DNA from 4 places in the Labrys sp. E2SS-1L genome. Region 3 is predicted to be linked to each of the others. Evidence: riboswitches for the same ligand, from Rfam matches in the RefSeq annotation. Region 3 holds a riboswitch; each other region holds the start of a gene.
What was found. Region 3 has a riboswitch for cobalamin ahead of ACIGJE_RS08490 (DUF1636 family protein). Riboswitches for the same ligand answer to the same signal wherever they lie in the genome.
Positions count from the first base shown of each region.

Region 1: linked by a shared signal. The riboswitch ahead of ACIGJE_RS14270 (ribonucleoside-diphosphate reductase subunit alpha) and the one ahead of ACIGJE_RS08490 (DUF1636 family protein) in region 3 are both predicted to bind cobalamin.
Region 2: linked by a shared signal. The riboswitch ahead of ACIGJE_RS12010 (ABC transporter substrate-binding protein) and the one ahead of ACIGJE_RS08490 (DUF1636 family protein) in region 3 are both predicted to bind cobalamin.
Region 4: linked by a shared signal. The riboswitch ahead of ACIGJE_RS01745 (CbtB domain-containing protein) and the one ahead of ACIGJE_RS08490 (DUF1636 family protein) in region 3 are both predicted to bind cobalamin.

Region 1 is NZ_CP172712.1:3,092,828-3,098,396, forward strand. It holds gene ACIGJE_RS14265 (ribonucleotide-diphosphate reductase subunit beta) at 1-67, opposite strand, end outside; gene ACIGJE_RS14270 (ribonucleoside-diphosphate reductase subunit alpha) at 286-3,198, opposite strand; cobalamin riboswitch at 3,307-3,525, opposite strand; gene metE (5-methyltetrahydropteroyltriglutamate--homocysteine S-methyltransferase) at 3,628-5,569, opposite strand, start outside.
Region 2 is NZ_CP172712.1:2,603,365-2,608,933, forward strand. It holds gene recQ (DNA helicase RecQ) at 1-1,349, opposite strand, end outside; gene ACIGJE_RS12005 (CobW family GTP-binding protein) at 1,631-2,599, shown strand; cobalamin riboswitch at 2,671-2,900, shown strand; gene ACIGJE_RS12010 (ABC transporter substrate-binding protein) at 3,093-4,136, shown strand; gene ACIGJE_RS12015 (FecCD family ABC transporter permease) at 4,138-5,160, shown strand; gene ACIGJE_RS12020 (ABC transporter ATP-binding protein) at 5,157-5,569, shown strand, end outside.
Region 3 is NZ_CP172712.1:1,846,199-1,851,767, reverse strand. It holds gene cobN (cobaltochelatase subunit CobN) at 1-608, opposite strand, end outside; gene cobW (cobalamin biosynthesis protein CobW) at 608-1,642, opposite strand; gene ACIGJE_RS08490 (DUF1636 family protein) at 1,639-2,022, opposite strand; cobalamin riboswitch at 2,131-2,347, opposite strand; gene ACIGJE_RS08485 (hypothetical protein) at 2,443-2,808, shown strand; gene ACIGJE_RS08480 ((2Fe-2S)-binding protein) at 3,000-3,455, shown strand; gene ACIGJE_RS08475 (xanthine dehydrogenase family protein molybdopterin-binding subunit) at 3,460-5,569, shown strand, end outside.
Region 4 is NZ_CP172712.1:387,122-392,690, forward strand. It holds gene ACIGJE_RS01730 (efflux RND transporter periplasmic adaptor subunit) at 1-548, opposite strand, end outside; gene ACIGJE_RS01735 (UDP-glucose dehydrogenase family protein) at 985-2,301, opposite strand; gene ACIGJE_RS01740 (histidine phosphatase family protein) at 2,419-2,973, opposite strand; cobalamin riboswitch at 3,011-3,157, shown strand; gene ACIGJE_RS01745 (CbtB domain-containing protein) at 3,188-3,400, shown strand; gene ACIGJE_RS01750 (CbtA family protein) at 3,419-4,189, shown strand; gene ACIGJE_RS01755 (J domain-containing protein) at 4,660-5,256, shown strand; gene cobS (cobaltochelatase subunit CobS) at 5,539-5,569, shown strand, end outside.

The DNA of each region.
Region 1 (5,569 bases), 1.2 Mb from region 3:
CATCCGCCATGCTCTGCGGCAGGGGAAGCTGGCTTGCGGGCGAAACGGGTTCGGACCAGTCGAGCATCGTCATCGTTTTCTTCTCATCGGAGACATTGTCCGGAAGTAACTGAAGCGGCACCTTTGTCATGCCCGGGCTTGACCCGGGCATCCAGGAACCGCACTTCGTCGTCCGGAGGAGGGAACTGGATTGCCGGGTCAAGCCCGGCAATGACAAAGGTCGAGCCAATTCGAGGCACTTATTGGCGGACGAACTCTTGGAGCGCATTCCACCCTGTTCTCGGCTCACTGGCACGCCTCGCAATCGGGATCGTGGATGGAGCAGGCCTTGCCCCAGGCTTCCGATGCAGCCAGGTCCGGCTGAGCCTCGATCAGGATCGGCGCGGCCGCCTGCGGCACCGTGGCGGAGACGGCATTGAGCTTGCCGTCGGTGCCCTTCAGCGTCGATTTCTCGACATGGGTGGCCGAGCGCGAGCGCAGGTAATAGGTCGTCTTCAGACCACGCTTCCAGGCCAGGCGGTAGAGCGTGTCGAGCTTCTTGCCGGAGGGGTTGGCGATGTAGAGGTTGAGCGACTGGGCCTGGTCGATCCATTTCTGCCGGCGCGCCGCGGCTTCGATCAGCCAGGCCGTGTCGATCTCGAAAGCGGTGGCATAGAGAGCCTTCAGATCCTCGGGGATGCGATCGATCTGTCCGAGCGAGCCATCGAAATATTTGAGATCGGAAATCATGACCTCGTCCCACAGGCCGCGCGTCTTGAGATCGCGGACCAGGGCCGAGGTCACCACCGTGAAATCCCCCGACATGTTCGATTTGACGAAGAGGTTCTGATAGGCCGGCTCGATCGATTGCGAGACGCCGCAGATGTTGGAGATCGTCGCCGTCGGCGCGATCGCCATGGTGTTGGAATTGCGCATGCCGACCGTCTTCACGCGCTGGCGCAACATGTCCCAGGCCAGGGTCGAGCTCACGTCGAAGCTGGCGCCCTCGCGCGCCTCGGCGAGCAGGCCGACCGAGTCGATCGGCAGAATGCCTTGCGACCACAGCGATCCCTCGAAGCTGGGATAGCGACCACGCTCGGCCGCCAGGTCTGTCGAGGCCGAGATGGCGTGGAAGGATACGGCTTCCATGCTCTCGTCGGCGAAGCGCACGGCGTCGTCGGAGGCGTAGGGCAGGCGCAAGGTCTGCAGCGCATCCTGGAAGCCCATGATGCCCAAGCCGACGGGCCGGTGCCTGAGGTTGGAGCGCCGTGCCTCGGGAATGGTGTAGAAATTGATGTCGATGACGTTGTCGAGCATGCGCATCGCCGTCGTCACCGTCGCCCTGAGCTTGTCGAACATCAGGCCGCTGGCATCGACATGGGCAGCAAGGTTCACCGAGCCGAGATTGCACACGGCCACCTCGTCATGGGAGGTGTTCAGCGTGATCTCGGTGCACAGGTTCGAGGAGTGCACCACGCCGACGTGACGCTGGGGCGAGCGGATATTGCAGGGATCCTTGAAGGTGATCCAGGGATGCCCGGTCTCGAACAGCATGGTCAGCATCTTGCGCCATAGATCCTGGGCACGGACCTGCCTGGAGACCTTCAGCTCGCCGCGCGCGGCGCGTGCCTCATGCGCCTCATAGGCGGCCTTGAAGGCGGGGCCGTAGAGATCGTGCAGATCCGGCGTTTCGTCCGGTGAGAACAGGGTCCAGGGGCCATCCTGCTCCACACGTTCCATGAACAGATCCGGCACCCAGTTGGCGGTGTTCATGTCGTGGGTGCGGCGGCGGTCGTCACCCGTGTTCTTGCGCAGATCGAGGAATTCCTCGATGTCGACATGCCAGGTCTCCAGATAGGCGCAGACCGCGCCCTTGCGCTTGCCGCCCTGGTTGACGGCGATGGCGGTATCGTTGGCGACCTTGAGGAAGGGCACCACGCCCTGGCTTTCGCCATTGGTGCCTTTGATATGGGCGCCGAGCCCACGCACATTGCTCCAGTCATTGCCGAGGCCACCGGAATATTTGGCGAGCAGCGCGTTGTCCTTCACCGCCTTGAAGATGCCTTCGAGGTCGTCGGACACGGTGGTCAGGAAGCAGGAGGAGAGCTGGGCGCGCAGCGTTCCGGAATTGAACAGGGTGGGCGTCGAGGCCATGAAGTCGAAGGAGGACAGAAGATCGTAAAACTCGATGGCGCGGGCTTCCCGGTCGATTTCGCGTAGGGCCAGGCCCATGGCCACGCGCATGAAGAAGGCCTGTGGCAGCTCGAAACGCGTGCCGCGCACATGCAGGAAATAGCGGTCATAGAGCGTCTGCAGGCCGAGATAATCGAACTGCAAGTCGCGCTCGGGCTTGAGGGAGGCTGCAAGGCGAGCGAGGTCGAAGCGACCGAGTTCCGGATCGAGCAGTTCGTTGGCGATGCCGACGCGGATATAGTCGTGGAAATATTCGGCGTAGCGGCTCGCCATCTCGGCCTGCGTCGCCTGTTCGGGACGGCCCGCGACGAAGGTGAGGGCTTCGCGGCGCAGCTTGTCGTTGAGCAGCCGGGCGCTGACCTTGGCATAATCGGGTTCGGTCTCGATCAGGGTGCGGGCGGCGAGAATCGGCGCCAGCGCCAGTTCGTCCTGGCTGATGCCGTCATAGAGGTTGCGCTGCGTCTCGTTCAGCACCGTCTCGGCATCGGTGTCGGCAAGGCCCGCGCAGGCTTCGCGCACCAGGGCGGCGAGGCGCGCGTGGTCGAGCGGCAGCAGCGTGCCCTCCGCCGTCTTCATGCGCAAAGCAGGGGTAGTGCCGGCCTGTGCCTCCGCCTTGGCGGCGCGCTCCAGGGCTCGTTCCTGGGCGTGCTGTTCGCGATAGAGCACATAGGCGCGCGCCACCTTGTGGTGCTCGCCGCGCATCAAGGCGAGCTCCACCCGGTCCTGGATTTCCTCGATATGGAAGGTACGGCCCGTGTCGGCACGGCGGGTCAGGCCGGCGACGATCTGGGCGGTGAGGTCGGCGACGATGTCATGTACCCGGCGCGAGGCGGCGGCCGAATGGCCCTCGACGGCGAGAAAGGCCTTGGTCACGGCCACCGTGATCTTCGAGGCATCGAAAGGCGTGACGCTGCCATTGCGGCGAATGACCTGGTAGCCGGGCTCCGAGGCCGGCTTCGCCCTGTCGGCGCCGGCAACCGGAAAAGGCGTCTTTGTGGTCGTGGCAGTTTCGAGATCAAGAGACATTCGGCAAACCCCAATATGTTGGAGGCTTGGGCCGAGGAGCGCATTCCGCGCCGACGCAGGATGATGCGCCGCGAGCAAGGCGATCCGTCGGGGCACCCCGCCCGAGGAAACGATACGCATCCACAGGCAGGTCTCCTGGCTCGCGGGTCGTTGCGGACTGCCTGCCTTCCCGGGGAGGGCGGGGTAAACCCACCTCTCGGCCAGTGGCCAATCGACAGCCGCTCTCCGCTTACAGTTGCGGGGGCAGCCCCGGCTTTGCCCTAAGGCCTACCGGATTCCCTCTTAGCGCCGGAGGCGAATCCGGCGACCTGTGAATACCGTATCTAGTATGCTTTGCTGTCTATGTGTCAATAGATGGTGTGTATCGCCCTTTTGTTCAATGGGGACAGAGGATGCCGGGGCACAAAATTCATGCCCCGGCATACTTTTTCAGGCGGATGTCGCCGCCCGCGCCGGAGTGGTCGCCTCACGAAGTTGACGGGCGGCAACAACCATGTTGACGAGGGCGGGGCGGACTTCGTCCCAGCCACGGGTTTTCAGGCCGCAATCGGGGTTGACCCAGAGCTGGTCGCCGGCGATCCGCTCCTGCGCCCTGGCGAGAAGGTCGCGCATTTCAGCCACGGTGGGGCAGCGGGGCGAGTGGATGTCGTAGACGCCGGGCCCGATCTCGTTGGGGTAGCGATAGGCTCGGAACGCATCGAGCAGCTCCATTCTGGACCGGGCAGTCTCGATCGAGATCACGTCCGCGTCCAGGCCGCCAATGGCATGGATGATGTCGTTGAATTCCGAATAGCACATATGGGTATGGATCTGCGTGGCATCGTCGACCCCCGAGGCGGCGAGACGGAAACAGGCGACGGCCCAGGCGAGATAGGCCTCCTTTTCGGCGTGCCGGAGCGGCAGGCCTTCGCGAATGGCCGGCTCGTCGATCTGGATGATGCGGATACCGGCCCGTTCCAGATCACCGACCTCGTCGCGCAAGGCGAGGGCGATCTGCCGGCAGACCTGCTCGCGCTCGAGGTCGTCCCGCACGAAGGACCATTGCAGCATGGTGACCGGTCCGGTCAGCATGCCCTTGACCGGGCGCTTGGTCAGGGATTGCGCAAAGCGTGCCCATTCCACCGTCATGGCCTGAGGACGTGAGACATCGCCATAGATGATTGGCGGGCGCACGCAGCGCGAGCCATAGCTCTGGACCCAGCCATGCTTGGTGAAGGCGTAGCCGGCCAGTTGCTCGCCGAAATACTGCACCATGTCGTTGCGTTCGAATTCGCCATGCACCAGCACGTCGAGGCCGATCTTCTCCTGCCAGGCGATTGCCTGCCTGGTCTCCTCGCGCAGGAAGTCGTAATAATCGGCATCGCCGATCAGGCCCTTGGCATGGTCGGCGCGCGCTTTGCGCACGGCGCCGGTCTGCGGGAAGGAGCCGATGGTCGTGGTGGGGAAGGGCGGCAGACCGAGCCACTCCTGGGCCCGGCGACGCAGCGGATAGGGATGTTGCCGCTCGCCCATGGCCGGTGTGAGCTCGGCCATTCGGGCGGCGACGCCAGTATCGTGTATACGGGCGGATACGCGGCGGGCCGCAGCTGCTGCGTCCGATTGGGCGAGCTCATCAGCGACGGCCCGCCGCCCGTCGACCAGGGCTGTCGACAAGGTTTTCAGCTCGCCGATCTTCTGGACGGCGAAGGCCAGCCAGCTGCGGAGTTCGGGATCGAACGCGCTCTCGGCCTCGATATCGTAGGGAACGTGGAGCAGGGAACAGCTCGGGGCGAGGACGACGCGGTGGGTGCCGAGGGCCGCGACCTCCGGCTCGATGCGATCCAGCAGGGCGGTCAGGTCGCTCCGCCAGACATTGCGCCCGTCGATCACGCCCAGCGACAGCACCTTGTCCGCCGGTGCCCGTTCGACCGCCTGTCGCAACTGCGCGGGCGCCCTGACGAGATCGAGATGCAGGCCTGCGCTGGGCAGGCCGAGTGCCAGTTCGAGATTGTCGCCGAGGCCGCCGAAATAGGTCGCGACCATGATCTTCAGATCGGAGACGGCGCCGGTGAGAACGTCATAGGCGTGGCGCAGCGCCTTTCGCGTCCTTTCGTCGAGATCGAGTACCAGGCAGGGCTCGTCGAACTGCACCCAGTCCGCGCCCTCAGCGGCAAGCCTGCGCAGGATCTCGGCATAGACGGGCAGGAGCCCTGGCAAAAGGGCGAGAGGATCGAGATCCGTATCCTTGCTCTTGCCGAGCAGCAGATAGGTCACCGGCCCGATCAGCACGGGATGGGTATGGAAGCCGAGCGCTGCGGCCTCCCTGAATTCGTCGATGGGCTTGGCCGAGGCCAGTTCGAAGGCCTGGCCGCGACGGAATTCGGGGACCATG
Region 2 (5,569 bases), 760 kb from region 3:
TTGCCGGTGAGCACGTCGATGACATGGGCGGCACCGAACATCTGGCCGGTGCGGTAGATCGCGGCCATCGCCTTGACGGCGGCATCGGTGCCGTCCCAGCTCTCGACCGGCGACAGGCAGGTATCGCAATTGCCGCAGCGGCCGGGATGGGTCTCGCCGAAATGGGCGAGGATGGCCTTGCGCCGGCACTCGGCGGTTTCGCAGATGCCGAGCAAAGCGTTGAGCTTGCCGAGTTCGACCCGCTTGACCGTCTCCGGCGCATTGCCCTCCTGGATCATGCGGCGGCGCTGCACCACATCGGCCATGCCGTAGCTCATCCAGGCATCCGAGGGCAGGCCATCGCGGCCGGCGCGGCCCGTCTCCTGGTAATAGGCTTCCACCGAAGCAGGGATATCGAGATGGGCGACATAGCGCACGTCGGGCTTGTCGATGCCCATGCCGAAGGCGACCGTGGCGACCAGGCAGAGGCTTTCCTCCTCCAGGAAAGCGTCCTGGTTGGCGCTGCGAACAGCCGCTTCCAGGCCGGCATGATAGGGCAAGGCGCGGATACCCTGCTCGTTCAGCCATTGCGCCGTCTCCTCGACCTTGGCGCGCGACAGGCAGTAGACGATACCGCTATTGCCTTTGTGCCCGGCCAGGAAGGCCAGCAATTGCCGGCGGGCATTGTCGCGCTCGACGATGGCGTAGCTGATGTTGGGCCGGTCGAAGCTGGTGGCGAAGACCTCGGCCTGGTTGAGACCGAGCCGCTCGATGATGTCGGCACGGGTGACCGGATCGGCCGTGGCGGTGAGGGCGATGCGCGGCACGCCGGGGAAGGACGCGGCGAGGCCGCCTAGCTCGCGATATTCGGGCCGAAAGTCGTGGCCCCACTGGCTGACGCAATGGGCCTCGTCGATGGCGAAGAGCGCGATGTCGGCATCGGCGATCAGGGCCTGGAAACCTTGCGTCGCCACGCGCTCGGGCGCGACATAGAGGAGGTCGAGCTTGCCGTCCATCAGGGAACGACGGACCTTATAGGCCTCCTCGCGCGACAGGGAGGAGTTGAGCGCCGCCGCCCGCACGCCGGCCTGCTTGAGTGCCTCGACCTGGTCGCGCATCAGCGCGATCAGCGGCGAGACCACGATGCCGACGCCGCGCCGGCACAGAGCCGGGATCTGGTAGCACAGCGACTTGCCGGCTCCCGTCGGGAACAGCACCACCGCATCGCCCCCTCCGGTGACATGGCGCACCACCGCCTCCTGCTGGCCGCGAAAGGCGGCGTAGCCGAACACGCTATTGAGGATGGCGAGTGGATCTCGCGGAGAGGAGAGGGTCATGCCGGCAGGATGCACCTTGGTGCCTGATTCCATTGCAGGGTGAAGCGTGAGGCTTACCCGACAAGGGCCGTGATTCGAAAATTTCCCGCATGGATTTCCTCTGCTGGCAGACAAATCCGGTGGAATGATCACGGTCGAGAATGCCAGCAAGCCTCTGCCCACCTGCGTGGCGATTGCTGGGGTGACGATGGTGAGAGCTCGCTTGCGATTGCGATAGTTATGTTATAACGTTTCATATAAATCAAAATTCAATGAGGCCTCCCGGCAGCGACATGCTGCGGGGCATCCGCAACGGATCAAGGAATTCCGACATCATGCAGCCCGCGCCGCAGACACCCGTCACCGTCCTCACCGGCTATCTCGGGGCAGGCAAGACCACGCTTCTCAACCGTATCCTGACCGAGAGCCACGGCAGGAAATATGCGGTCATCGTCAATGAGTTCGGCGAAGTCGGCATCGACAATGACCTTGTCGTGGATACCGACGAGGAAATCTTCGAGATGAACAATGGCTGTATCTGCTGCACGGTGCGCGGCGACCTCATTCGCATCATCGAGGGCCTGATGCGTCGGCGCGACCGCTTCGATGCCATCCTGATCGAGACGACCGGGCTGGCCGATCCCGCACCGGTTGCCCAGACGTTCTTCGTCGATGACGATGTGCGCGCCAAGACCCAGCTCGACTCCATCGTCACCGTGGTCGACGCCCGGCATTTGCTCGGCGAGATCGAGACGGCGCATGAGGCGCAGGAGCAGCTTGCCTTCGCCGACACGATCCTCCTCAACAAGATCGATCTGGTCACGGCAGAGGAACTCGATCGGGTGGTGAAGCGGATCCGTCGCATCAATCCCACCGCCACTCTCCACGAGACCCGGCGTTGCGACATCGCGCTCGACAAGGTGCTCGGCCGCGGCGCGTTCGACCTCGACCGTATCCTCGAAGCCGAGCCTGATTTCCTCGAGGGTTTCCATGACCACGACCATGACGATCATGTCGGCAGCTTCGCTCTCGTGTCCCAGGAGCCGCTCGATCCCGGCAAATTCATGCCCTGGCTCAACATGATCGTGCAACAGTTCGGCACGGACATGCTGCGCCTGAAGGGCATCGTCGCCTTCGATGGCGATCCGCAGCGCTTCGTCGTGCAGGGCGTGCACATGCTGCTCGAAGGCGATCATCAGCGTGCCTGGAAGCCCGAGGAGGAGCGTCGAAGCCGCCTGGTCTTCATCGGGCGCAACCTGCCGAAGGACGTGATCGAACAGGGCTTCCTGGCTTGTCGGGCCTGACGCGGGAAGGCAGGGCACGGCATCAGGGGCCGTTCGCTTTGCATATTCGCTTGACCGCGGTCGTGACGCCCCGATAACTGTGCGGTGACGGTTCCCGTCGGATGCAAGTCCGTCGGGAGTAATAGGGAACACGGTTCGGCTTTCTAAAAGCCCATGCCGTGGCTGCCCCCGCAACTGTAGGCGGATTGCCAAGTATCCCCGTGGCGCGAAAGGCGCCATGCCACTGTGGGTCTCCCATGGGAAGGCAGATGCAAGGCCTTTATCCGCGAGCCAGGAAACCTGCCGTCATCTCGATCAATCCCATGTCACGGGCGGGGATGCCCGGAACAGGAGACAATGTGACGTTTCTTCCCGACGTTTCGGGCGCTTGCCCGCCTGTTCCCTCCGCTTCGCACGCTCACGTCCTTTGCCACAGCCTGGCCTGAGGAAACCTCACGGTATTCGGCTGATGCTGAAGACCGCTGCTTCCCTTATCGCGAAACGAGAGAACGTCATGATCCTTTCAACGAGCAAGGCCCGCTGGTCCAGCTTCGCCGTCATGCTTGCGGCCAGCTTTGGCTTGGCGCTGGGTATCGATCCGGCGGCTGCGCAGGCAACGAAATATCCCCTCAAGCTCACCAATTGCGGCCGCACCGTCACCTTCGAGCATGCGCCGCAGCGCACCGTTTCCGTCGGCCAGAGCAGCACGGAGGTTCTCTATCTCCTCGGCCTGGCCGACAAGGTCGTCGGCACGGCGGTGTGGTTCGGCCCTGTATTGCCCGGCTATGAAGCGGCCAATGCCAAAATTCCGCGTCTGGCCGACAATGATCCGAGCTTCGAAAGCGTGATCGCCAGGAAGCCGGATCTTGTGACGGCGCAGTTCCAATGGCATGTCGGGCCTAGCGGTATTGTCGGCAAGCCCGAGCAGTTCGAGGAACTTGGCATCCCGACCTATGTTTCGCCCGCCGATTGCGTCGGCAAGGACAATTCCAGCGGCGGCGACGGCACGCGCGGCACCCTCTTCACCATGGATCTGGTCTATCGGGAGATCACCGAGCTTGCCGAGATCTTCGACGTGCAGGAGCGCGGGGCGAAAGTCGTCGCCGAGCTGAAAGCGCGTGAGGAAGCCGCCCGCCTCAAGATCGCGGCCGGCGATGGCAAGGTCTCCGCCGCCTTCTGGTTCTCGAGCGCCAAGGTCGACGTCGATCCCTATATGGCCGGCAAGAACAGCGTGCCGGGCTATATCATGTCCGCGTTGGGTGTGCGGAACGTCGTGGAGAGCGAGGAGGAGTGGCCGAGCGTCGGCTGGGAGACCATCGCCAAGGCCGATCCGACCATCATCGTCGCCGGCCGGATGGATCGTCGCCGCTATCCGGCCGACGACATCGCCGTGAAGCTCAACTTTCTCAAGACCGATCCGGTGGCAAGCCTGATGCCGGCGGTCAAGCAGGGCCATGTCGTGGAGATGGACGTGCAGGCGATGCAGCCGAGCGTGCGCGTCGTCGAGGGCATCGAGATGCTCGCCGATGCCATCCAGCGTTTCGGCCTGAAGCGCTGAGATGAATCGCCCCGTCACACGATTGCTGGCGATCGGGATGCTGGCGCTGGCGGTGCTCGTGCTGGCCCTCTGGCTGGGCGCCGCCATTGGCGAGACGGCCATTCCGATGGACGTCGTCGCCAAGACGGCTGCCAACCGCCTGTGGGGCGCCGGCTATGGTCTGGATCGCATCGATGAAGGCATCGTGTGGAACTACCGGCTGAGCCGCGCGGTCGTCGCGGCCTGCTGCGGCGCGGCCCTGGCGTTGTCGGGCGTCGTGCTGCAGTCGCTGCTGCGCAACGTCCTGGCCGATCCCTATGTCCTCGGCATCTCGGCTGGGGCATCGACGGGAGCGGTCGGGGTCGTCATCCTCGGCCTCGGGGCAGGGGTCCTGAGCCTGCCCGCCGGCGCCTTTCTCGGTGCGCTGACGGCCTTCGGCTTCGTCGCCTTGCTGGCGATGCGCTCGGGCCGCGGCACCGGCGCGGTGATCCTGGCCGGGGTCGCCGGATCCCAGCTCTTCAATGCCCTGACCTCCTTCATCGTTACCAAGGCGGCCAATGCCGAACAGGCGCGCGGCATCATGTTCTGGTTGCTGGGCAATCTCTCGGGTGTACGCTGGCCCGACGTCTGGCTGGCGCTGCCGGTCACGGCTGTAGGGCTGCTGGTCTGCCTGTGGCATGCCCGCGCGCTCGATGCCTTCACCTTCGGCACGGAATCGGCGGCGTCCCTCGGCATCTCCGTCCGGCGCGCCTATGTCGTGCTCGTCGGTGTTGCGGCGATGATGACGGCCGTGATGGTCAGTATCGTCGGATCGATCGGCTTCGTCGGGCTGGTGATCCCCCATGCGGCGCGGATGGTTGTGGGCGTGCGCCATGGGCGCCTGCTGCCGGCCAGCGCCTTGATCGGCGCCGTCTTCATGATCATCGCCGACATTCTGTCCCGCATCATCATCCCCGGCCAGGTTCTGCCGATCGGCGTGATCACGGCTCTGGTCGGTGCGCCGGCTTTCGCTCTCATCCTCAGCCAAAGAAAGGCGACGGCATGAGCCTGTCGGCCCACGATCTGTCCTGGTCGGCTGGTGGGGTCTCGATCCTGCACGGAGTATCGCTGGAGGTCCGTCCGGGCGAGTTGCTCGGCATCATCGGCCCGAACGGTTCGGGCAAGACCAGCCTGATGTCCCTGCTGGCCGGCATTCGCCGTCCGCAGGGGGGGCAGGTGCTTCTCTCGGGCCAGCCGCTCCATGGCCTCGCCCGCCGCGAAGTCGCACGCCGCATCGCCCTGGTCGAACAGCAGGCCGAGACGGCCGAGCGCATTACCGCCCGCCAGGCCGTGGAGCTTGGGCGAACACCGCATCTGGGGGCCTTCACGCCCTGGTCGAACCAGGACGATGCTATCGTCGACCTCGCGCTCGAGGAGGTGGCGATGACCGCCCTTGCCGGTCGCCTGTGGCACAC
Region 3 (5,569 bases):
CCTGGGACCGCAGGCGTCTCGCCTGCCCTTTGCCCCTCCGGCAAGCGCGGTGTTTCCGAGAGCAGGCGAGACGCCTGCGGTCCCAGAAAGATCCCGTATTTCGGCACGGCCACTGGCGCTTCCGGTTCGCCGAAATCGAGGCCGCCCAGCCTGGCGGCATAGAGCAGCGAGGCCTGGGCATTCCGGGGGCCGCCTTCACGCCAGTATTGGGCGAGCCGATCCAGCGCCTCCTGCGGCACGGTGGAGAGCTGAGACAGGCGCCCGTCGGGCCTGTCGTCACCGGGAATGAGGGCGAGCGCGATGCCATGGGTGCGCGCCGCCGCCGCCAGTTCCTCCACGCCATAGCGCCAATAATCGAGGCCACCGAGCAGGCGTACCACGATCGCCTTGGCATGGCGGGCCGTCTGATCGATGTAGAGGTCAACGGACATCGGATGGCGCAGCTTCTGCAGCGGCGCCAGGCGCAAATCGTCGAGGCCGGAAGCGGCTGCCAGGGCAAGGTCGCTGTCGGTCAGCGAGGCAAACACGATCGCGCCGGGTGCCTGACCCAGATCGATGGCGGCCTCGCTGGCATCGAGCGAACGCGTATCGGCCGGCAGCAGATGCATCAGCCCTCCAGCGTCTTGCGGATGCCGGCCTGGTCGATGCCCTTCTCGCCGATGATGACGAGGCGGCTCGAACGGGTTTCCTCCGGCGCCCAGGCGCGGTCGAAATGCTGCGAGAAACGGGCGCCGACGCCCTGGACCAGCATGCGCATCGGCTTGCCATCGACGGCGACGAAACCCTTGATGCGCAGGATATCGTGTTCCTCGGCCGCCGCCTTCAGCTTACGCACCAGGGCGTCGGCGTCGAGGATGGCCGGCAGGTCGACGATGAAGGTGTCGAAATCGTCATGGTCGTGCTCGGCTTCGTGATCGTGGTGGGAGGGACGCGCCTCCAGATCGTTCTCGGCCGCTGCCCCGAGCCCGAGCAGCACGGCGGCATCGATGCGGCCCTCGGAGGTGCGCACCACCTTGACGGCGCGCGGCACGGTCTTCTCGATATCCTTCTCCACGCTGTCGGCCTCGCCGGCTGAGAGGAGATCAGCCTTGTTGAGCACGACGAGGTCGGCGCAGAGGAGCTGGTCCTCATAGACCTCCTCGAGCGGATTGTCGTGATCGAGGGAAGCGTCGCCCTCGGCCTGGCGCTTGAGCTCTTCCGGATCATCGGCGAAGCGGCCGGCTGCGACCGCGGCACCGTCGACCACGGCGATGACGCCGTCGACGGTGACGCGCGAGCGGATCGCCGGCCAGTTGAAGGCCTTGACCAGCGGCTTGGGCAGAGCGAGGCCGGAGGTCTCGATCACGATGTGCTCGGGTGCGTTCGGACGCGCCAGCAGCGTCTCCAGAGCTGGCACGAAATCGTCGGCCACCGTGCAGCAGATGCAGCCATTGGCGAGTTCGACGATGGCGTCTTCCGGGCAGCTCTCGATGCCGCAGGACTTCAGGATGTCGCCATCGACGCCGACATCGCCGAATTCATTGACGATCAGCGCCAGCCTGCGGCCATTGGCGGTGGCGAGCAGGTTGCGGATCAGCGTCGTCTTGCCAGCCCCGAGAAAGCCGGTGACGATGGTGCAGGGAACCTTGGTGTGCGCGTTCATTCGGCGGCGTCCTTGAGAGTTGATAGGGGTGGGATGCGCGCGATCATGCTGCGCTTGAAGACTTCGGGACGGCCGCGCCAGGGCATCAGGCCGTCGCTGGAATTGGCCAGCAGCCCGATGCCGGTGAGAATGTCGGGGCCGCTCTCGGCGGTGAGGTCGCCGAAGACATAGGTCCAGGTACCGGGCGCCGACAGCGCCACCGTGCAGGAGCGCTTGCAATTGCCCAGGCACTCGACAGGTTGCAGCTCGACGCTTTCAGGTAGCATGCCGGCGAGCGCATCGCGCAACCGGGCGCCCTGGCGCGGCGCCTCGGGGTCATCGCCCTCGCGCCTGCAGGTCACGCAGACGAGCAGCCGGACTGGAAGAGGTGTTTCTGGCATCGGCCCTGTTCATCGCCGCCGGAGCGGATGGAGGGCGCGGGACCGACGGCAGGGCCGGCGATCGTCCGGGTAGACGGAACCGGCCTCCGAGGCGCCCCGCCCGGACCGGTGACAGCAGTGCGACCGGCAGGTCTCCTGGCTCGCAGCTCATCGCCTCCCGCCGCCTTCCCGGTCACCCAGTGGCCTCAAGGCGGGACGCTCGCCGCTTACAGTTGCGGGGGCAGCCGCGGCTTTGGCATCCAAGGCAGCCGTCGACCGGCCTCCTCTTATCCGCACCGCATTCCCTCTTCTCTCTTAACGAGAGACCGATCGTGGCTGACATAAGGGGTGCGCGGACAGGCTTGTCAATGTTCCCGCTTCCAAAGCACGCGCAAAATCCGGCATAAAGGGCAGCAACGTCGCCATATCAACGAGATTGCCATGCCCGAAGAGAAGCCGCCGGCACCGCCGCCCGAGCCGCAAAAGATCGACGTCATCTTCCGCGGCGGTTCGGTGACGGCTATCGGCGTCGTGCTCGCCTTCTCGCTCGGCTTCCTCAACAACTGGGCCTCGCAGCCGGGAACCTGGATCCCGGAAGACCTGGCGGCCGTCTTTCTCATCGGGGGCGGCATCGTCTTCCAGGTCTGGGCGCTGGCGGGCATGCTCTCGCCCACTTCACTGGAGGGACCAGTCTATCGCCGCATCGTGCGCACCTTCATGATCGGCCTTATCCTCGTCTCGGTCGGTGTCCTTGTCGCCATCGCCGGCGACGCGCTCGGCTACAGCCGGATCTGGTTCAAGCAATAGTCGGGCCTTCCGAACGGGCGGCGACGTTTCTCGATCGTTTCCAGACTGCACAAACTCTCACGTCTGCGTTACCCGTCACCCCGGCGCCATGATTGCCGCCACAATTTGGCCTTCCCGCAATCGCCCACCAGAAGGCCGACGCCGATGGGCCCGGTTCTTCTGCCCGGCATCTGCCGCTGGAAGGCCTGCCCATGGTTGCCATCACCGTCAATTCGACCACCCACCAGCTCGACATCGAGCCCGAGACCCCTTTGCTCTGGGTCCTGCGCGATGAACTCGGCCTCACCGGCACCAAGTTCGGCTGCGGCATCGCCCAATGCGGCGCCTGCACCGTCCATGTGAACGGCGCCGCCATCCGTTCCTGCCAGACCCAGATCGGCGACGTCGACGGCGCCACCATCACCACGATCGAGGGCCTGTCGGCGGACGGCAAGCATCCGGTGCAGCAGGCCTGGCTGGCTGAGGACGTGCCGCAATGCGGCTATTGCCAGTCGGGCCAGATCATGGCCGCCGTTGCCTTCCTGAAGGACACGCCAGCGCCCACCGACGCGGATATCGACAACGGCATCACCAATATCTGCCGCTGCGGCGCCTATCCGCGCATCCGCGCCGCCATCCATCGCGCCGCAGAGCTGATGAAGGGATGAGGCCATGAATGCGATCGACCGCACCTCCGCCGCGCTGAGCCGGCGCAGCTTTCTCGCCATCGGCCTCTCGGCCGCCGGCGGCCTGATGATTGGCGGGTTCATCCCCAATGCCGCCGAGGCCCTTGATATTGCCGACGAGCCCTGGGCCGGCACAGCCACTGACGGCGAGATCAACGCCTGGATCCTGATCGAGCCCGACGACACCGTGATCATCCGCGTGGCGCAATCGGAAATGGGCGAAGGCATCTTCACGGCCCTGCCGATGATCGTCGCCGAGGAGCTCGGCTGCGACTGGGCCAGGGTGAAGCCCGAATACGCCTCGGCCAGCCGGAACCTGCGCGAGAACACCGTCTACAAGCGCATGGGCACCGGCGGTTCCGGCGCCGTGCGCCGCTCGCGCGAATTCCTGCAGGCGGCCGGCGCCAATGCCCGCGAAAGGCTGGTGCAGGCAGCTGCCACGCGCTGGCAGGTGCCGGCCGAAAGCTGCAGTGTCGATGCCGGCAAGGTGCTGCACCGGGCCAGCAATCGCAGCCTGCGCTTCGGCGAGCTTGCCGGCGAGGCCGCCAAGGTCACGCTGGCCAAGGAGCCAGCGATCAAGACGCCCGAGCAGTTCACGCTGATCGGCAAGCCGTTGGCGCGCCTGGATACGCCGCCCAAGCTGACGGGAGCGGCAAAATTCGGCATCGATATCCGCCTGCCGGACATGGTCTATGCCGCCGTGGTGACCTGCCCCGTCTTCGGCGGCCGCGTGAAATCCCATGACGAGGCCGCCATCAAGGGCCGCCGCGGCATCCTGGCCGTGGTGCCGATCGAAGGCGGCCTCGCCGTGGTGGCCGACCGGTTCTGGCGCGCCAAGGAAGCGGCGCTCGCCTTACCGGTGATCTGGGAGGAGGGTCCGGCTGCCGAAACGGACAGCAAGCGCTTCGACGCCGACTATGTCGCCGCGCTCGACGGCCCCGCTGTCACGGCGCACAAGGAAGGCGACGTCGACACCGCCCTCGCCCGCGGCAAGCGTGTCGACGCTCTCTACCAGGCGCCGCACCTGGCCCACGCCCCGATGGAACCGCTCAACTGCACCGCCCATGTCCATGACGGCAAGGTCGAGGTCTGGATGGGCACGCAGAACCCCGACATGGCGCTCCAGCTCGCCGCCAAGGCGGCGGGCGTCGCGCCCTCCGCGGTGGAAATCCACAATTGCTTCCTCGGCGGCGGCTTCGGCCGGCGCGCCGTCAACGACGAACTCGTGCAGGCCGTGACGGTGTCGAAGGCTGTCGGCAAGCCGGTCAAGCTGGTGTGGACGCGCGAGGAGGACATGCGCCACGACCGCTATCGCCCGCAGGCCGCCATCCGCTTCCAGGCCTCCCTCGGCGAGGACGGCCTACCGGCGGCGATCCATGTCCGCACGGCCGTCGGCTCCATCCAGCGCTCGCTCGGCTGGGGCAAGGTGGAGAACGGCGTCGAGCCCTCCGCCGTCGAGGGCCTCGCCAACATGCCCTACCGCTCCGGCGCGGCCCAGATCGACTGCATCCTCAAGAACACCCATGTGCCGGTGATGTTCTGGCGTTCGGTCGGCTCGTCACAGAATGCCTTCGCCCTGGAGAGCTTCATCGACGAAATGGCGGTGGCAGCCGGCCAGGATCCCTACCGCTTCAGGCGCCAGCTGCTCGAAGGCAAGCCTGACTTTCTCGCCGTGCTCGATACGCTGGCTGATAAGAGCGACTGGGGCAAGCCGCTGCCCAAGGGCCAGGGACGCGGCATCGCCATCCACGAATCCTTCGGCACCATCGTCGGCGAGGTGGTGGAACTCGCCGTCAGTCCCCAGGGTGAAGTGAAGGTGCAGCGCGTGGTGGCGGCCGTCGATTGCGGCCATGTCGTCAATCCGCTCACCGTGGAGATGCAGATCGAGAGCGCGGTCGTCTATGGCCTGTCGGCCGCCCTGTTTGGGGAGATCACCATCGAGAAGGGCGCGGTGGTGCAAGGCAATTTCGACGACTACCAGGTCGCCCGCCTCGCCGATACGCCTCCGATCGAGACCCATCTGGTGCTCAGCGGCGGCAAGAAATGGGGCGGCATCGGCGAGCCCGGTACGCCGCCGATCGCACCGGCGGTGTGCA
Region 4 (5,569 bases), 1.5 Mb from region 3:
CGGGTGATCCTGCCCGAGATCGGGGCGGTGATGGTGGCGTAGCTGAGGTCGAGCTTGGCCGTTGCCAGCGCCGCGCTGGCCGAATCGATCGAGGCCGCCGCTTCCTGATAGGCCTGGAGGTTGGCCTGATAGGCGGCGTCGGTGACGTTGCCGGTCTTCTTCAGGGCCTCGGCGCGCGCCAGATTGGCCTTGGTGAGGTCGATTCGGGTCTGCGTGATCTTCACTTGGGCAGCCGCCTGGTCGACCGCGGCCTGGAACGGACGCGGATCGATCGCAAACAGCACGTCGCCTTCCTTGACGAGGGAACCTTCCACGAAGCTCGACTTGTCGAGATAGCCGGTGACGCGCGAAGTGATGTTCACCTGCGGCCAGGCCTGGAAACGGCCGGTGAACTCGACCGATTCGGTGATCTTGCGGCTGACCGGATTGGCTACCGTGACCGGCATGGCCGGCATTTGCTGGGCGAGCGCGGCACCCGTCCCCTCGAAGGCCGCCAATGCCAGCACGCCGGCGGCCAGCCGACCCATTCTGCGACGCAACCTCGACATGAACATCCTCGCAAGCAACGCGCCTCAGCCAAGCCGCCCGCATGGCTAATGGCCTTGTCGCGGGCACTGGAGCTGGCGTCTGGAAATTTTGCAGGATTTCCCAGCCTGCGCCGCCAGGGCAGGGTCGGAGATCCTGTTCAGCGCTCCACCGGCCGGAATCGCGGTCGAATCGCCGTGTGAGCCTTATAGTATGATAATTCTTAGCGCTTTGATCCAATCAAGATCGCCGCCCTGCAACCATGAGTTGGGACTTGATGCAAATCCGCAACAGGCCTGTCATTTCTCGCGCCTGCGCTTGACAGCCGCGTGGCTGCATTCCGGTCGGTGCGAACCGGACATGCTGGCCCTCCCCCCAAACGAGGCGAGGACCTCCCGCTGTCTTCTCAAACCAGTTGCGCCAGCGCCCGGCCGCACGAATATGCGGGGCGTCTTCCGCTCAGGGCGCCGTTCCCTCGCGCCCGATGCTCTCATAGCGGAAGCCGTGCCGCTTCATGTCTTCGAGCCGGTAGATGTTGCGCAGGTCCACGATCACCGGGTGCGTCAGCAGGTTCTTGACCCGCTCGAGGTCGAGCGCCCGGAACTCGTCCCATTCGGTGACGATCACCGCGACATCGGCACCGTCGAGGCAGTCATAGGCGCTGGAGCGATAGTCGACATCGCTCAGAACCTTGTGGGCCTCCTCCATTGCCTGGGGATCATAGGCACGGACCTTGGCTCCCTTGTCCTGCAAGGCGAGCACGATCGGGATCGAGGGGCTGTCGCGCATGTCGTCGGTGTTCGGCTTGAAGGCAAGGCCGAGCAGGGCCACCGTCTTGCCGGCGATATTGCCGTCGAGGGCCGCGATGACGCGGCGTGCCATCGCCGCCTTGCGGGCATCGTTGACCCCGACCACCGCCTCCACGATGCGCAGGGGCACGCCATGCTCCTGGCCGGTGCGCAGCAGTGCCAGCGTATCCTTGGGAAAGCACGAGCCGCCGAAGCCCGGCCCGGCATGCAGGAATTTGGAGCCGATGCGGTTGTCGAGGCCGATGCCGCGCGCCACCTCCTGCACGTTGGCACCGGCCTTCTCGCACAGGTCCGCGATTTCGTTGATGAAGGTGACCTTGGTCGCAAGGAAGGCGTTGGCGGCATATTTGATCAGTTCGGAGGTGCGCCGGGCCGTGAACAGCAGCGGCCCCTGGTTGAGATGGAGCGGGCGATAGACCTCGGCCATCACCTCCTTGGCCCGTTCGTCCTCGGTGCCGACCACGATGCGGTCGGGGCGCTTGAAATCCTCGATCGCCGCCCCTTCGCGCAGGAATTCGGGGTTCGACACCACGCGGACATCGGCGTCGGGCCGGACCTCGCGGATCAGCCGCTCGACCTCGTCCCCAGTGCCGACCGGCACGGTCGACTTGGTCACCACCACCGTGAAGCCCTCGACCGCCGCGGCGATCTCGCGTACCGCGCCATAGACATAGGACAGGTCCGCATGGCCGTCGCCACGGCGCGAGGGCGTGCCGACGGCCAGGAACACCACGGCTGCATCGCGCACGGCGGGGGCGAGCTCGGTGGTGAAGGACAGGCGCTTCTCGCGCACATTGCGCGCCACCAGATCCTCCAGGCCCGGCTCGTAGATCGGCATGCGGCCGGCCAGCAGGCCCTCGATCTTGGCCGGATCCTTGTCGACGCACGTGACGACATGGCCGAAATCGGCGAGGCACGCCCCCGTCACCAGGCCGACATAACCCGTACCGATCATTGCAACGCGCATGACATCAATCCTGTTTGGGCGACTAACCCGCCAGAGGCGTGTCTACAAAAGGCCCGGCGACATGCCAATGACGAAAAAGGAAAAGCAGCTCTGCTGGAAGGCCCAGCCGGAGCGCCTCTATGTCTCCAGCCGCAGCGACCAGCCGCGGGCAGAAGGCCTGAGATCGGCACTCGCCAGCGGAGCGGCCTCGATGCGCCAGAAGGAACGAGGCTCGCTGCCGAGGACATGAATGATCGCCGCGCGCAACACCGAGGCATGGGTGACGGCCAGCGTGAAGCCCTCGAACCGCCCGCCATCGAGCCAGGCGCCGACCCGCGCGATCAGGGCCGCAATGCTCTCTCCGCCATGCGGGCAGGCCTGCGGATCGGTCAGCCACGCTCCAAGCGCTTCGGGCTCGGCGGCGGCCACCGCCTCCAGGCCGAGCCCCGCCCAGCGGCCATGGTCGCATTCGCGCAGTGCCCCGTCGATCTCGGGTTCGAAGCCGAGGGTCTGCGCCGTCTGGCGGGCCCTGAGCGCCGGACTGCTCAGGATGCGGGTCGCCTTGGCAAAACGCCCCTGCAGGTCCCGGGCCGCCTGTGCCCCCCTTGCGTCGAGCGCCTCGTCGAGCGGAAACCCCGCCGCACGCAGTGTGGGCGTCGCGCCATGGCACAGCAGGGTCAGGCGTGGCGTCATGAAGGCATTTCCCCAAGATAAAGTCGCTTCCGGAATATTGACATATCCGTGACTTGGGCTCTTATGGAAGAGCTTTGCCAAGGGTGGGAAGCCGGTGGAATTCCGGCACGGTCGCGCCACTGTGAACGGCGGCGCTGCGGCGTCAATCCGGAAGTCAGACCTCTTCCAAGGCAGCATGACTCGTAACGGGACGCGTAATCCCAAGGAGCTTTTCATGACCACCGCAACTCTGGCACCCGTCGCCCAGCAGCCGATCGCCATCCCGGTCCGCGAGATCCTGCCCTGGGCGCTCTTCACCGTGCTCCTGGCCGTGCTCGCCATCTATTTCGTCGGCGCCGAACAGGGCGCGACCTCGCTGATTCCCGGCGTCTACATCCACGAATTCGTGCATGACGCTCGCCATCTGCTCGGCTTCCCCTGCCACTAGGGCGCTTGGACACACGACATGGTTAGATCGCTTTTGATCCGGGGGATGCTGATCGGCATCCTGGCCGGACTGTTTGCGTCTGGCTTCGCCTGGGTGTTCGGTGAACCCCAGGTCGACGCAGCCATCGCTTTCGAGGAAAGCCACGCATCCGAGCCGGCGCCCGCTCCGACAGCTGCGCCGGCTCCCGGCGCTGCGCAGACGACCGCAGCCCATGAACACGAGGAAGAGCCGGTCAGCCGGCCGGTCCAGGCCAGCTACGGGCTCGTCACAGGCATGGTCGCCTATGGCGCAGCGCTCGGCGGCATCTTCGCCCTGATCTTTGCCTTCGCGCAGGGCCGGATCGGCGGCCTCAGCCCGCGCGCAACCGCCGGATTGATCGCCGTCATCGGCTTCGCCGCCATCATGGTGGTGCCGCAGATCAAATATCCCGCCAATCCACCGGCCGTCGGCAATCCCGACACGATCGGCCTGCGCACCGCCTTCTATTTCGGCTTGATCCTGCTGTCCCTCGTGACGATGGCGGCGGCGCTGGGCACCGCGAACCGGCTCGCCGCCAGCCTCGGCCGCTGGAACGCCAACCTCGTGGGGGTGGCAGCCTATCTGGCGGTGATGGTGGTGGCCATGCATATCCTGCCGACGGTCAACGACATCCCGGCTGATTTTTCGGCCACGGTGTTGTGGAAGTTCCGTATCGCCTCACTCGGCATCCATGCCGTGCTGTGGGCAACGCTGGGGATCGCCTTCGGCATTGCAGCACAGAAACTGCTGCAGGCCCCCGCTCGCCGCTGAAAAGGGGCCGGCCAACCGCGTCAAACGTCGCATTTTTACAACACTGGCCCGATTTCAGGCCGGTTTTCAAAATTTATTTCATTTCGCACTTGCGAAATGAACCGATGAGGATCACTTTAGGGACGTGGCGGATGCGCCTTTGCGCTCCCCCACTGCCCTCCTTGGGCGTTTCCTCCCTAAGACTTGGGCCGCCATTTGGGCGGCCTCTTTCTTTTTCGGGTCAGCGGACCCCATATTTCAAATTCTGCAGCGGCATTTCGCCTCGATTAACCCCAGGGCAAAGCGTGCTCAGCTATGAACGCTTGGTTGCTCTCGCTTTCTGGTTCCAAGCCATTCCCATGGATTGGCTGAAGCGTTTTTGCGATTTGATGTGCTTCGTTCAAGTTACAAAACGCTCTTGCGTCCAAGCTCGCGCTTGCCCATTTGTGTTCACCCTCGCATAGTGTGTCATTATGGATCTGGACTCGCCCTTGTTTGATCGCATCCGGGTGCGCCCAAGGGCCGAAGAGGTCCAGCCGGCGAGCGTACGGCTATGCGAACATGCCGGTTGTCGGAACGCCGGCGAATTTCGCGCGCCCAAGGGGCGCAACCGCGAGGGCCAGTTCTGGCATTTCTGCCTGGAACATGTGCGCGACTACAACAAGACCTACAATTATTTCGCCGGCCTGCCGGACGACTCGGTGAGCGCCTATCAGCGCGATGCCGCCACCGGCCATCGCCCGACCTGGACGATGGGGGTCAATCCCTGGGCCAAGAAGCGCGGCGAAGGGCCGCAACCCGGCCCCGAGATCCATGACGGCTTCGGTTTCTTCGACGAGGATCACGGCTTCCGCCGCCCGCAAGGGACGCCCGAACCCGAGAGACGGCGGCTGAAATTGCTGGAGCGCAAGGCCCTCGACGCGCTCGATCTGCCGGAAACGGCCAGCGGCCCGGAAATCAAGGCGCGCTACAAGACGCTGGTCAAACGTCTCCATCCCGATGCCAATGGCGGGGATCGATCCAGCGAAGATAAATTGCGCGGGATCATCCAGGCCTATAATACGCTGCGTAGCGCCGGGCTCTGCTGAGCGCCCGCAACACCGGCGAGGCTTCCGGGCTTGGAGCGTGTCCAATCCGGGAAATCTCCGCCAGATCGTCGAGACGACGTCGAGCGTCCCATGCCCCGCCTGGCGAGACAGGGAAATTCGGCCAAGGCGTTTTGTGATTTGAATGACCAGCTTCAAGTCGCAAAGACGCGTCGAACCAGGGAGTTGGAGTAAAAGTGCGCTTTTACTCCAGGGCCGGCATCGTCCGGCCCGCTGGAACTGATTGTCGGCTGCGCCGCCCTGGCGCCAGCCAAGGAAGGCATAATGACTGACGCAACGACACCGGCCAATCTGC